DNA from 3 places in the Janthinobacterium sp. GW822-FHT07A03 genome. Region 3 is predicted to be linked to each of the others. Evidence: predicted binding sites of a transcription regulator. Region 3 holds the regulator's gene; each other region holds the start of a gene.
The links. The regulator LexA, encoded in region 3, represses DNA repair genes until DNA is damaged. The targets are predictions, from matches to a motif close to ACTGTATNNNNATACAGT.

Region 1 (4,406 bases), on a different contig from region 3:
CACCCAGCGCCCGTCGTGTTCGATGGGCGTGCCGATCAGCGGCGTCATGCTGGCCGCGCCATCCTGCAGCACGGCTTTCAATGCCGTGCTGCCCAGCGCCACGATTACCTGCGGTTGCACGCTTCGTAGCTCGTCCTCCAGCCAGCCGCGGCAGGCGAGGATCTCGCGCTGGGCCGGGGTCTTGTGCAGGCGGCGCTTGCCGCGCGGTTCCCACTTGAAATGCTTGACGGCATTGGTCAGATAGATGCTGTCGCGCGCCATGCCCGCTTCCTGCATGGCCTGGTCCAGCAGCGCACCGGCCGGGCCGACGAAGGGCAGTCCGGCCAGGTCTTCCTGGTCGCCCGGTTGTTCACCGACGAGCATGATGCGGGCGGTGTGCGGGCCTGTGCCGGGCACGGCCTGGGTGGCGTGCTGCCACAGTTCGCAGCGACGGCACTGGTCCAGCGTCGTGGCAGTCGCGCGCGCGGGCTGGGCCCGCTCGGAGTTGATCTGGATCATGGCGGCGCCCTGGCGCTGTCCCACGCTGGCCGTCTGGCCCGTGCGGCGCTCGCCGTTGGCCGCACCGCTGAGCATGGCGGGCACGATGGCGCCTTCGGGTAAATTTTTCCAGAAGCGCGCCGGGATGTGGCTATGCAGCAAGTCGGCATTCACGCGCGCGGGATTGAAGATGCTGCGGTAATACGTCAGCCACAAGGCCTCGCCCGCATCGTCGATGTCGGCCGCGCCGCGCAGCAGGGCCGGTCCCGCGTGCAAGGTGGCGCCATCCCACAGCATGCTGGCGCCGGGCGTGGCGATCATCCAGCTGATGGAGCCCATGCGGCGCGCGAAGTGGCGCGCCACTTGCGGCAGCACCTCGTGCGTGGGTTCGAACCAGGCGACGAAGCGGGGCGCGCCCTCGGCTTCGCTGCGTTCGCGGAAGCGCACGTAGGCATGCATGTCGTGCTCCTCGCGGTGCACGGCCTTGACCATGGCGTGCAGGCGCGCGCCGTCCGCGTCGGCCGGGGACACCACGTCGTGCTGGCCCAGCTGCCAGCGCCACAGCACCTGATACAGGAAGGCCCAGCGGTCATGCACGTTGAAACAGGCGGCGGCCTGCAGCAGCTCCACCAGCTGGCGGGGCAGGCGCAGCGGTGGCGCGCCGGTATCCGTGGCCTCTGGCGTGGAGGAAAACAGGTCGCCCTCGCCGGGCTGCGATTGCCAGGCCACGTCGGCAGGCGGCACGCCGCGCGCGATCAGTTCGCGTGCCGCTGCGCGCCACTCGTCGAACGATTGCGCCAGCCGCACGAACGTACTCATGCTGCCTGCAGCTCCGGCCATAAGTTCAATTGCTGCGGTGCGTCCGCCATGGCGCGGCGCAGGTGTTCGGAGGCTGTGGTGTCGCGCGCGGGAAAGTAGTCGGCCGTGATGATGAAGGGGGCAATCTTTTTCATGCTGCAGCGCAGGCGCGACAGGTCGGCATAGCGCACCTGGCGCAAACGGCGCAGGTCGACGATGCGCTGCGCGTTGCGCAGGCCGATGCCGGGCACGCGCGCGATCATGTGCTGCGCCGCGCGGTTCAAGTCCAGCGGAAAATGTTCGCGGTGCGCCAGCGCCCACGCCAGTTTCGGATCGATGTCGAGCGCCAGGTTGCCGCCGCTGGCGGGCAGCAGTTCGTTGGCCTGGAAACCATAGCTGCGCAGCAAGAAATCGGCCTGGTACAGCCGGTGTTCGCGCAGCATGGGCGGCGGTGCCAGCGGCACGCTTTTCGGGCTGTCGGGTATCGGGCTGAAGGCCGAGTAGTACACGCGCTTGAGTTTATAGCTGCCGTACAGGGTTTCGGCCGTGGCGAGGATCTGCTGGTCGTCGCTGGCGTCGGCGCCGACGATCATCTGCGTGCTTTGCCCGGCCGGCGCGAAGCGGGGCGAGCGCGGTTCTTCCGCCTTTTCATCGAGCTTGCGGCGGATGGCGCCCATGGCCAGCTTGATCGTGTGCACGCTCTTTTCCGGCGCCAGCTTCTGCACGCTGTCCTGCGTCGGCAATTCGATGTTGACGCTGAGCCGGTCGGCATAGCGGCCCGCCTGCGCGACCAGGGCCGGGTCGGCGTCGGGGATGGTTTTCAGGTGGATGTAGCCGCGGAACTGGTGCACCTCGCGCAACTCGCGCGCTACCTGCACCAGTTGCTCCATCGTGTAGTCGGCCGACCTGATGATGCCGGAACTGAGGAACAGGCCGTCAATGTAGTTGCGCAGGTAAAAATCGGTCGTCAGTTTCACCACTTCGGCCACCGTAAAGCGCGCGCGCGGCACGTTCGAGGTACGGCGGTTGACGCAGTACTGGCAATCGTACAGGCAGTAATTGGTCAACAGTATCTTCAGCAGCGAGACGCAGCGCCCGTCCGGCGTGTAGCTGTGGCAAATGCCCATGCCCGAGGCGGCGCCAAAGCCGTCCTTGCCGATGGAATCGCGCTTCGGTGCGCCGCTGCTGGCACAGGACGCATCGTACTTGGCCGCATCGGCCAGGATTTCCAGCTTGTCCGTCAATTCCATGGCTCACCTCGATATACTGTGTTTATATACAGTATATCAGGGAACTGGCCTTGTACCGGCTTGATCTGTGCAATGGCAGAACGCTATATATAAGTGTATATTACGCTCCTTGTTCACCGTTCACTTTACAAGGATACGATCATGCGCCTCACCTCCCTCGCCCGCCTGCTTGGCGCCGCCCTCCTCGCCACCGCCGCCACCTCCGCCGTTGCCGGCGAAGTGGTGGTGTCGGCCGCGGCCAGCCTGACGAACGCGTTCAAGGATGCGGCGCAAAGCTACGAGGCGCAGTATCCGGGCAGCAAGGTGTCCTTGAACTTCGCCGCCTCGGGCGTGCTGCTGCAGCAGATCGTCAAGGGCGCGCCCGTGGACGTGTTTGCCTCGGCGGACCAGGAAACCATGGACGCGGCGCAAAAGCAGGGCCTGGTATTGCCGGCCGACCGCATGGACTTCGTCGGCAACAGCCTGGTGCTGATCGTGCCGCACGACAGCAAGCTGGGCATCAAGAGCCTGGCGGACCTGACGCACAAGGGCGTGACCCGCGTGGCCATCGCCAACCCGGCCAGCGTGCCCGTCGGCCGTTACTCCGAAGGCGCGCTGAAGAAGGCGAATCTGTGGGACGCCGTGCAGCCGAAAGCCATCGGCACGCAGAACGTGCGCCAGTCGCTCGATTACGTGGCGCGCGGCGAAGTCGATGCGGGCTTTGTGTACGCCACCGACGCGGCCATCATGAAAGACAAGGTCAACGTGGTGCTGGAGGTGCCGCTCGACGCGCCCGTGCTGTACCCGATCGCCACCATCAAGGGCAGCAGCAATGCCGCCGAAGCGAAGCGCTTCGTCAGCTACCTGCAAACGGCGCCGGCGCAAGCCATTCTGGCCAAATACGGTTTTAAAAAGCCCTGATTTTTAGGTAAGCGCTCGCATGGATATCGCCTGGACCGCGCTGGCCCTGTCGCTCAAAGTAGCGGCCTGGGCCACGGCGCTCAATTTGCTGCTCGGCATCGGTACGGGCTATCTGCTGGCGCGCACGCGTTTTCCCGGGCGCGAGCTGCTCGATGCCCTCCTGACCCTGCCGATGGTGATGCCGCCCACCGTGCTCGGCTATTACCTGCTGGTGCTGCTGGGCCGGCGCGGCACGCTGGGCATCTGGCTGCAGGACAACTTCGGCATCAACCTGATCTTTACGTGGCAGGGCGCCGTGATCGCTTCCACGGTGGTTGCCTTTCCCCTCGTCTTCAAGCCCGCGCGCGCCGCCTTCGAAGCGGTCGACGGGCAGCTGGAGCAGGCGGCCCGCGTGCTGGGCATTTCGGAGCTGGCGATTTTCTTCCGCGTCACGTTACCGCTGGCCTGGCGCGGCATCCTGGCCGGCGTGCTGCTGGGATTCGTGCGCGCGCTGGGTGAATTCGGCGCCACCCTGATGGTGGCCGGCAGCATTCCCGGCAAGACGCAGACTTTATCCGTCGCCGTGTATGAAGCCGTGCAGGCGGGCCAGGACGACGTGGCCAACACCCTGGTGCTGATCACCTCTGCCGTGTGCATCGTGGTGCTGCTGTCGGCCGGCCGCCTGGCGCCCGGGCGCATCGCGCACAAATGACGCTGAGGATGACGCCCATGCAACTCGACCTCGACATTCGCGCCACCTTGCGCTCCGGCAAACGCCGCTTCGACATGCAGGTGCAATGCACCTCCAGCAGCCAGCGCATCGCCGTGTATGGCCCGTCCGGCGCCGGCAAGAGCATGACCCTGAAAGCCATCGCCGGACTGTTTACACCGGACGCTGGCCATATCCGCCTGAACGGGCGCACCCTGTTCGATTCCGCCGCCGGCATCAACTTGCCGCCGCAGCAGCGCAATGTCGCCTACCTGTTCCAGGATTACGCGCTG
Region 2 (4,406 bases), on a different contig from region 3:
CCAGCTCATACTCGAGCTGCGCCTGCACGTTGTCTGGAATGGCGTGCGGGTAGCGCCAGTGCGCCCCAATATAGGCTTGCTCGCGCAGGTAGCTGGCCGGGGTCTGTCCCTCGGGCACGATCTCGCCTGGATATTCATAGCGCAGTTCATCAAGCGAGAAGGTGCAGCGCTGGGCCACGCGCAGGGTTTCATCGAGGGCGTCGCGCGGATACAGGTTACCCAGCCGTAGGCGCGAGCGTAGATGCGCTTCGGCATTCGAGGCCAGCTGATAGCCGCATTGCGCAACCGGCGTATTCAGTCGAATCGCGGTCATGGTGTCCTGGATGATTTTCATCGAGCGCAGGTGCATGACAACATCGCCCGTGGCCACCACCGGCAGGCTGAACTCGGCGCCGATGGCTTCGACCATGGCGCGGTGCCGGTCATCCTGTGCGCGGTGGTGCAACGTCAAAGCGACGCGCGCGCGGCCCGGCGCGCTGCGTACCAGCCACTCGGCTTGCCGCTCGATCTCTTCATAGGGGGCGTTATATTTGGGACACAGAATAAGCTGGCAGCCAGGCAGCCCTTTTAAGTGAGCGAGAGATCCGTTGGGGTTGGCGATGTCGCGTGGCCACACCAGGTAACTCCCCTTGTCGGCGCGTGTGCGCGCAGCGGTAATGAGCTCGCTCAGGTTGCCGTAGCCATCGCGATCCATGGCCAGGATCAATATAGTAAAAGGTGGCGTGCCGTCTTCCGGTGTCACTCTCATCTGGCTGCCAATGATCAGGTGGATGTTCCACTCCCGCGCGGCCACATGCGCCTTGACCACGCCGGCCAGGGAGCACTCGTCGGCCACGGCGATGGCCTGGTATCCGAGCTGGGCCGCGCGCGCCACCAATTGATCGGGCGGAGAGGCGCCGTGCAGGAAGGAGTAATGGCTCATGCACTGCAGCTCGGCATAGTCGGGCAGCGTGGAAATTGGCGGCTGGTCCATGATCAGCCGAACATGCCGTGCAGGTACCAGCGGCCGTCGACTATCCGCTCCAGGTAGATCCAGTAGCAGGTGGCATCGCTTCCTTGCGCGATGTAATAGTCGCGGGCGGCGATTTGATCGTTCCACCAGCCGGCCTCAATGCGTTCCGGCCCCTTGAGCATTTTTAGTGGGGAACCATAGAAGGGACGTTCGCCGCGCAGCAGCAGCGGGATAGGTTTAGGTAGCAGCCAGAACGGGCGCTCAAACGCCTCATCCTCGGCGTTGACTGCCTTGCGCTTTTCGGTGGCGGCAGCCCAGGCATTGCTTTCCTCCGGCCGATGGTCGTGATGCTCGACAGGCGAGAGGACGTTGTCGCTACCAAGACGGGCACTGAGTAATTCCAGTAGGCGCTTGTAGTCGGCGGGGCTCCCGCCCGGTTCGGGAAACAGGTCTCGTGTCGGTGGCGCCATCGCGGTGAGCAGGCGCGCTTCCAGGCGCAGGGCGATAACCGGGGCAACCAGTTCCGTGCGCGCCAGGCGCTCCTTCAGTAGCCGAATCAGATGTTCATCGCGCCAGGTCGGCTCTGCCAATCCGATCTCGATCGGCGTGGGCGGGACCGCGGTCTTGCCGCGTTCGTGCTCCAGCAGCAGAACAAAAACACTCACGGCCTGCTGACGCGCGACCAGCCATCCGACAAATTGCTGCAACAGGCCAGTGGCGCCATCGAGCAGGGCATCGGCGTGTTCGATCCGGTCAAAAGTCTCGATGCGCGCTGAAAAAGTTTCGGGAATGGCGATCCATTCAAACAGTTCAGGAGCGAGCCCATAGGCGCGGTCGAGCTCATCGAGCACTTGTTTGTTCATCCTGCGCTGGATGCCAGGGCGGGGCAGGCGCCGTAGCGCCGCCAGATGATCGGCACCAATGTCGGTTAGCCACTCCAGGTGACTTGCCGTGCTCGGCAGATAGGCGCAGGGCATGCGGTCGAGCTGGCGCTCCAGTGAGCGCATGTGCACCGTGCGCCGCAAAATGACCTGGCGTTTGGCTAGCTGCCAGCGCGACAGCAGCCAGGCCCCCATGGCCGTCGGCGCCGTGCCGAGCTGCGCGGTCACGCCCAGTGCTTGCAGGGCAGCGCGAATGCGCCGGCTGATGGCGGCTCGCCCGTTAAACAGTCGAAGGCTGGCGGTCACGTCCAGCAGCAGGCTGAAGTCGCCGGCATGCGCCACTTCCGGGGTGAACTGGAGGAGGGCGAGCGCGATGGCATTGCTGGCAATCCGTTCGCGCTCAAGGCTGCGCTCCAGGATGACGGTATCCGGCGACACGGCCGCCACGCCGCCGGGGCGCATGCCGACGCGCACGCCTTCGGCAAAGGCTTGCTGCGAGACTGTGATGATGCGGCCATTCTCGACCACCGCGTACGGCCCTGGCTCACACCAGCGCGGCCTGAGGCATTCGAGAGGCAACAGTGGGAGGTGTACGCTGAACCAGAACCGCATTTTGATCGTCCAAAAATCGTTGACGGGCCGGCATGTCAGCCAGCGGGATAAAGAGTGGCGCCTCATGATGTGGGCCACGCCGTTTAACAATGTGAGTGGAAATGCCACCGGCGGCAGGGCGCAATGCCAGGCGCAACGGCGCTGGTGACGCATCTGCCGCTGCGCTCATCGGCCGGACCAGCCAGAAGAACGTCTCGGTGGTCTGCGCCGCCAGATTGAGGCGCCGCAGTGCTTCGTCGCGGATATTCGTCTGCCACAGCAATACCGCACCGCAACTGCCATTGCGCAGGATCTGCTCGGTCGACCAGAGCGCATCGGCGGTGCCGGGAGCGCGTATCCAAAGCAGGTTCGGACAACTCAAATCCATGAATTTACAGGCGGCCGAGTTGGGCAGGTACGGCGGCTGCACCAGGGCGATCCGACGTTGTTGCGACAGTTGCGCCAGCACTGGCCGCAACAAGTGCATTTCCCCGATACCAGCTTGCTGAACTAGCAACTCCGTGAAGGTCGATTGCGGCCAACCGTTGCCCGGAAGCTCACGATCCAAGATGCTATGACCGGTAGTAACTGTGCTGGTTGTACCTCGACTCAGTTCACTTGCCCGCCAGACGTCACGCAGCAGGGCGCTATTCGCCAATGCGGTAGGGCTGGTGCGTTGAAGGGGCGGTGAAAGCATGGCGACTGGCGAGCGAGGTTATTGATCATGCTCAAAACTACTGTACATAAAAACAGTATATGCTGAGGACGTCAAAAACTGCAAGGTCCATGAGTTTCTTGAATTGTCAAAATTAACAGATGCGATGGCACGAAAGAGTCAAGGTGACCCGCCGAAGCTCAAACATGGTTTGCTTGCGTGTGGCAGGAGTCTCTACAGGGCAGAGGAGATAGACAGGTCAGACCCGATCTCGTCGTTGGATCAGGCAGCGACGAGATCGCAGGCCAGGCGCCTGGCAAGACACTCAGGGCCCCAACACGATCCATCGGTTGTTCATCGTCCGAAAACCATGGATGAGGAGAGTCTAAGTTACTGGTGGCGATTCATGCATCGCGAGCACGAAACCCGGGGCAACCACGCCAGCGGGCTTTTGGCACACTACAGTCCGAACGATGCAAGTGCGCATGGATCGTGTCGTGACGCCAGAATGGACGTGAGCCGGCGAAACGGCGCAAGCGGAGGATATTAAAAATATGACAGCAAAAAAAACTGGAGCGCCAAGGACGAAGTGACCTACCTGGCTGGTATACAGAAGTACTGGATCGGCTATCTGTTGAGCTTATTCGGGAAAACGATACTCCTCCTAGGAGGAGTTGTCTGCGCGGCAGAGAACGTCGCTATATAGCTTCCTTGGATCCTTGGCCGTCTTGGAGCATGACGGTTGTGCGCTGCCGGAGGGGTGTCGCGCGCGAAAAAAAAGCGGCCACTGGCCGCTTCATCATGCTGGCTTGGGCTTCCGGACGCTGGAAAATTCCGGAATGTCGATCGAAGACGGTCCGAACACGCCCGAACGGGCATCCCGGCTGATGGCTTTGCCACCCAGCGTGACCCGGATCCGGCCCTGGGATGGCTTGACTTCACCGATGATCGGCGCACTCATGGAAGCAACCTTGGCGCGGCGAGCGGCCGCTGCCAATTTGTAGGCACTGTTCTGGGGCAGAGGCGTTTTCTTCAAGGCGGTCATGGTTCAATCTCCGGTAGAGGGAGTGATTGATACAGGTAGTTTAGCAGAATCGCCCAACTTCGACTGTCGGCGCTCAAGTCGAAGCGCATATCCCGGCCCCTGCCGTGTACATTCCACCAGTCTTGGTCCACAGCAATAACTTCCTGGACCGTCCGGCAAGCACGCAGGAGCTCGGATGGTGCCATGTTCAGTTCGGCCGGTTCGAGTGGTGCGTCAAACCCGAATTTCGGCCATTCAGCGAATCCAACGAAACCGTCCGGGTCGTCTGGGTCGATCGGTCCG
Region 3 (4,406 bases):
AAAATAAAGGGCTGAAAATGAGCGAAAAAAAGGCCACAAAAAAGCCGGGCGAACCCGGCTTTTCATAGTGCGGTAGCGCTTGCGGGCCAGGCCCGCAGACGATTACGCGTTCGCGTCTGGAACGACAGCGATAACAACTTCCACGACCACGTCGGTGTGCAGAGCAACCGAAACGTTGTGCTCGCCAACGATCTTCAGCGGGCCGGTAGGCATGCGGATTTGTGCTTTTTCAACAGCAAAACCTTGCTTGGTCAGCGCTTCAGCGATGTCGAAGTTGGTGACGGAACCGAACAGACGGCCATCGACGCCAGCTTTTTGAGCAACTTGAACGGTCAGGCCGCTCAGTTTTTCGCCCTGGGCTTGCGATGCGGCCAGTTTGGCGGCAGCAGCTTTTTCCAGTTCGGCGCGCTTGACTTCGAATTCAGCCACAGCGGTTGCCGTAGCACGACGTGCCAGGCGTTGCGGGATCAGGAAGTTACGTGCGTAACCGTCTTTGACTTTGACGACTTCGCCGAGGTTACCGACGTTTACAACTTTTTCTAACAGAATGATTTGCATAGTTCTTCTCCAGGAATATCTGACCGATTAAGCGTGGTGCAGATCGGTGTATGGCAGCAGCGCGAGGAAGCGAGCGCGCTTGATTGCGGTGTCGACTTGGCGCTGGTAGTGCGCTTTGGTACCGGTCAGGCGTGCTGGCATGATCTTGCCGTTTTCCTGGACGAAGTCTTTCAGCGTGTCGACGTCTTTGTAGTCGACTTGCTCAACGTGAGCTGCCGTGAAGCGGCAGAACTTCTTACGTTTGAACAAAGGGTTTTGCTGTTTGCGTTTTTCTTTAAGCTTGAGCTTATTTTTGTCGAACTTTTTACCGAATGCCATGTCAGGCTCCTGTATCTAAAATGCGCTAGTCAGAATTGACTGCACTAAAATCAATGATGTGAAACACCAAACTCTTGCTGTTGCGGCTCTTCCTGGCCAGGAAACCCGTGAACTGATACACCCCGCCCAAGCTTGCCTGGCTGAACCTGCCTGAAATTTCGCCAGCGGCTAGCGCGGCAACATCAAACTCGGTCAAACGGGCAATCCCTGCTTCCATCTGCTGCGAACTGTGTTGCAATACTGCATTCACAATCGGCAGCCCTGCCGGGGTATAGCGCAATATTTCGCGCTCGGCAATGATGGCGGTGACTTGTAGCTGGTTCAGCGCACGATCCTGGTCAAGAATTAAGCTGCTGCTGCGGCTGGAGCGGCTGCTGGTGCTTCGGTGCGGTGGCTTTTGGCCGCGTCTTCGCGTTGTACCGATTTCATCATCGGCGAAGGAGCTGTTTCAGCTTTCTTCATTTTAACGGTCAGGTGACGCAACACGGCATCATTGAATTTGAATGCTGTTTCCAACTCGACCAGGGTCTCGTTGTCGCATTCGATGTTCAGGCAGATGTAGTGTGCTTTAGGCAGCTTTTGGATCGAGTAAGCCATTTGACGGCGGCCCCAATCTTCCACGCGGTGAACCGAACCGCCGCGGGTGGTTACGCTGGCTTTGTAGCGTTCGATCATCGCGGGCACTTGCTCGCTTTGGTCCGGATGGACGATAAAGACTATTTCATAATGACGCATGCAAACTCCTTCAGGTCGGATTGATAATCGCCCACCCCGGCGTCAAGACGGGTGTGGGAAGGTCAGCCGAAGATTATAACCGCCTTTTGCAAACGTTTCAATCATTGCTTGCACCAGCGCCCGAAAAGGCCGCGCGCCACCGCACTTTCCGACCGCGGACAAGTATTTCTTGCGAAATTCGCCGAAAACACGGAAATCCCCTTGCATAGTGGACGATACTGTACAAAAATACAGACTGTTCATATAGACAGCATTTCAGTATGCACCCACCGCTCATGATCAAGCTGACAGCACGACAAGAACAAATCCTGAACCTGATCAAGGACGCGATTGAAAACACGGGCTTTCCTCCCACCCGTGCCGAAATCGCCAATGAACTGGGTTTCAAATCGGCCAATGCGGCCGAAGAGCATTTGCAGGCCCTGGCCCGCAAGGGCGCCATCGAGATTTCGCCCGGCACCTCGCGCGGCATCCGCCTGATCGGCGCGGCGGCCGAAGCGCCGCCATCGAAAGTGCCGGCGGCGCTGCTGATGTCGCTGCCCCTGATCGGCAGGGTGGCGGCCGGTTCGCCCATCCTGGCGCAGGAAAACCTGGAAGCGAGCTACAACGTGGACCCGGCCCTGTTCTCGGCCAAGCCCGACTTCCTGCTGAAGGTGCGCGGCTGGTCCATGCGCGACGCCGGCATCATGGATGGCGATTTACTGGCCGTCAAGAAGGTCGACAGCGCCAAGAACGGCCAGATCGTCGTCGCCCGCATCGGTGACGAAGTCACCGTCAAGCGCTACAAGAAGACGGGCTCCGTCATCGAATTGCTGCCGGAAAACCCCGACTTCAAGGTCATTACCGTGTCGCCGGAAGACGAATTCGCCCTGGAAGGCCTGGCCGTGGGCTTGATGCGCAGCTGGCATTAAACGACTGCACACAAAAAGGGCCGCAACAACATGACTGTTGCGGCCCTTTTCATTTGTCCGGCGACTTATACATCGAGTGCCTGGCGGAAATCCTCGAGCAGATCCACCTCGTCCTCGATGCCGACGGAGACGCGGATCAGCGATTCGGCGATACCCATGCTGGCACGCCGCTCGGCACCCATCTCATAGAAGATCGTGTGGGCGACGGGAATGACCAGGGTGCGCGTGTCGCCGAGGTTGCTCGCTGGAATGGCCAGATTCAAACGATTGAGGAAATCGAAGCAGTCGATGCCATCCTTCAATTCAAAGCTGAACAGCGAACCATAGCTGCGGAACAAGTCCGTCGCCAGCGCATGCTGCGGGTGCGACGGCAAGCCCGGGTAATGCACGGCTGCCACGCGCGGATCGGCGGCAAGCATGGTGGCCAGCGCCAGGGCGTTCGAACAGGTACGGTCCATGCGCAAGGCCATGGTTTCCGCGCCGACGGCGATATGGTGCGCCGCTTCCGGCCCCAGCGAGGCGCCGAAGTCGCGCAAGGCCTTGGCGCGGATTTGCGCGATGCCCCACTGCGTGGGCGCCGCTTTTTTGTAATTCTCGAAAATATTCGGATATTGCGTCCAGTCGAACACACCCGTATCCGTCAAGCTGCCGCCCAGGGCATTGCCGTGGCCGCCGATGGATTTCGTCAGCGCATTGACCACCAGGCCCGCGCCCACGGCTTTCGGACGGAACAGGTATGGCGTCGTCATGGTGTTGTCAACGATGTACAAAATACCCTTCTCGCGGCACAAGTCACCGATTTTTGCCAGGTCGGCGATCTGCGTGCGAGGATTGGCAATAGTTTCCACAAAAACAATTCGCGTGGCCGGCGTGATGGCCTCCGCCACGTTCGCCACATCAGTGGCATCGACGAACGACACGCCGATGCCTTGCCCCGTCACCGTTTGCCACAGGCTGTTGGTATTACCAAACAGAAAGGCCGACGACACGACATGGTCGCCCGCGCGCAGCAAGGACTGCACCACGGCGCCGATGGCGCCCATGCCGGTGGCAAAGCACAGGGTCGCCACGCCGTCTTCCATCTTGTTGACCTTGTCTTCCAGCGCTGAGACGGTCGGGTTGCCCTGGCGGCCATAGCGGAAGCCCGGCTCCTTGCCCTGGAAGACGGAGGCGAGCTGGCGCGCGTCGGCGTAACCAAACGCAACGGAAGTGTGCACGGGCTTGTGCAGCGAGCCATGCTCGATGCCCTTGCGGCGGTCGTTATGCAGGATGGTGGTGGTAAAGCCGTAGTTTTTGTTGTTGCTCATAATCAAGTGGCGCGCAAGGCAGCGAGAAATATCAGATAAAAAAAAGCCCGGCCATAGCCGGGCTCCACATCACCCTTCGGTGGTGGCGAGGTTCAGGTTCAGCTGGGAGCGCGGTGTATCTTCGGGCGCTGCCGCCTTCGGATGGTGGCGCGCATACTCCAGGCGGTCCAGGTATTCCTGCGACACGTCGCCCGTCACGTAGATGCCATCGAAACACGATGCCTCGAAGTTGACCAGTGCCGGGTTGACGTCGGCGATGGCCTGCTTCAGCGCGCCGATATCCTGGTACACCAGGTAATCGGCCGTGATTTCGCGGCAGACTTCTTCCGTCGTGCGGCCGTAGGCGATCAGCTCGTCGCGCGTCGGCATGTCGATGCCGTACACGTTCGGGTAGATCACCGGCGGCGCGGCCGAGGCGAAGATGACTTTCGTCGCGCCCGCCTCGCGCGCCATCTGCACGATTTCACGGCTGGTGGTGCCGCGCACGATGGAATCGTCGACCAGCAAGACCACTTTATCCTTGAATTCGGATGGAATCGCGTTGAGCTTCTGGCGCACGGATTTCTTGCGCGCCGCC

Region 1: the regulator LexA is predicted to act here: its motif matches at 2,541-2,558, upstream of AC1RJW_RS06360 (putative DNA modification/repair radical SAM protein).
Region 2: the regulator LexA is predicted to act here: its motif matches at 3,161-3,178, upstream of imuA (translesion DNA synthesis-associated protein ImuA).

The regions. Positions count from the first base shown of each region.
Region 1 is NZ_JBXAKW010000002.1:75,199-79,604, reverse strand. Features, by position in the region: gene AC1RJW_RS06365 (UdgX family uracil-DNA binding protein) at 1-1,296, opposite strand, end outside; gene AC1RJW_RS06360 (putative DNA modification/repair radical SAM protein) at 1,293-2,525, opposite strand; gene modA (molybdate ABC transporter substrate-binding protein) at 2,667-3,425, shown strand; gene modB (molybdate ABC transporter permease subunit) at 3,445-4,116, shown strand; gene AC1RJW_RS06345 (sulfate/molybdate ABC transporter ATP-binding protein) at 4,134-4,406, shown strand, end outside.
Region 2 is NZ_JBXAKW010000011.1:17,368-21,773, reverse strand. Features, by position in the region: gene AC1RJW_RS26215 (error-prone DNA polymerase) at 1-973, opposite strand, end outside; gene AC1RJW_RS26210 (Y-family DNA polymerase) at 976-2,361, opposite strand; gene imuA (translesion DNA synthesis-associated protein ImuA) at 2,378-3,121, opposite strand; gene AC1RJW_RS26200 (hypothetical protein) at 3,879-4,124, opposite strand; gene AC1RJW_RS26195 (hypothetical protein) at 4,121-4,406, opposite strand, start outside.
Region 3 is NZ_JBXAKW010000001.1:323,467-327,872, reverse strand. Features, by position in the region: gene rplI (50S ribosomal protein L9) at 103-558, opposite strand; gene rpsR (30S ribosomal protein S18) at 586-876, opposite strand; gene priB (primosomal replication protein N) at 902-1,201, opposite strand; gene rpsF (30S ribosomal protein S6) at 1,222-1,611, opposite strand; gene lexA (transcriptional repressor LexA) at 1,887-2,522, shown strand; gene AC1RJW_RS01460 (cystathionine gamma-synthase family protein) at 2,588-3,829, opposite strand; gene purF (amidophosphoribosyltransferase) at 3,899-4,406, opposite strand, start outside.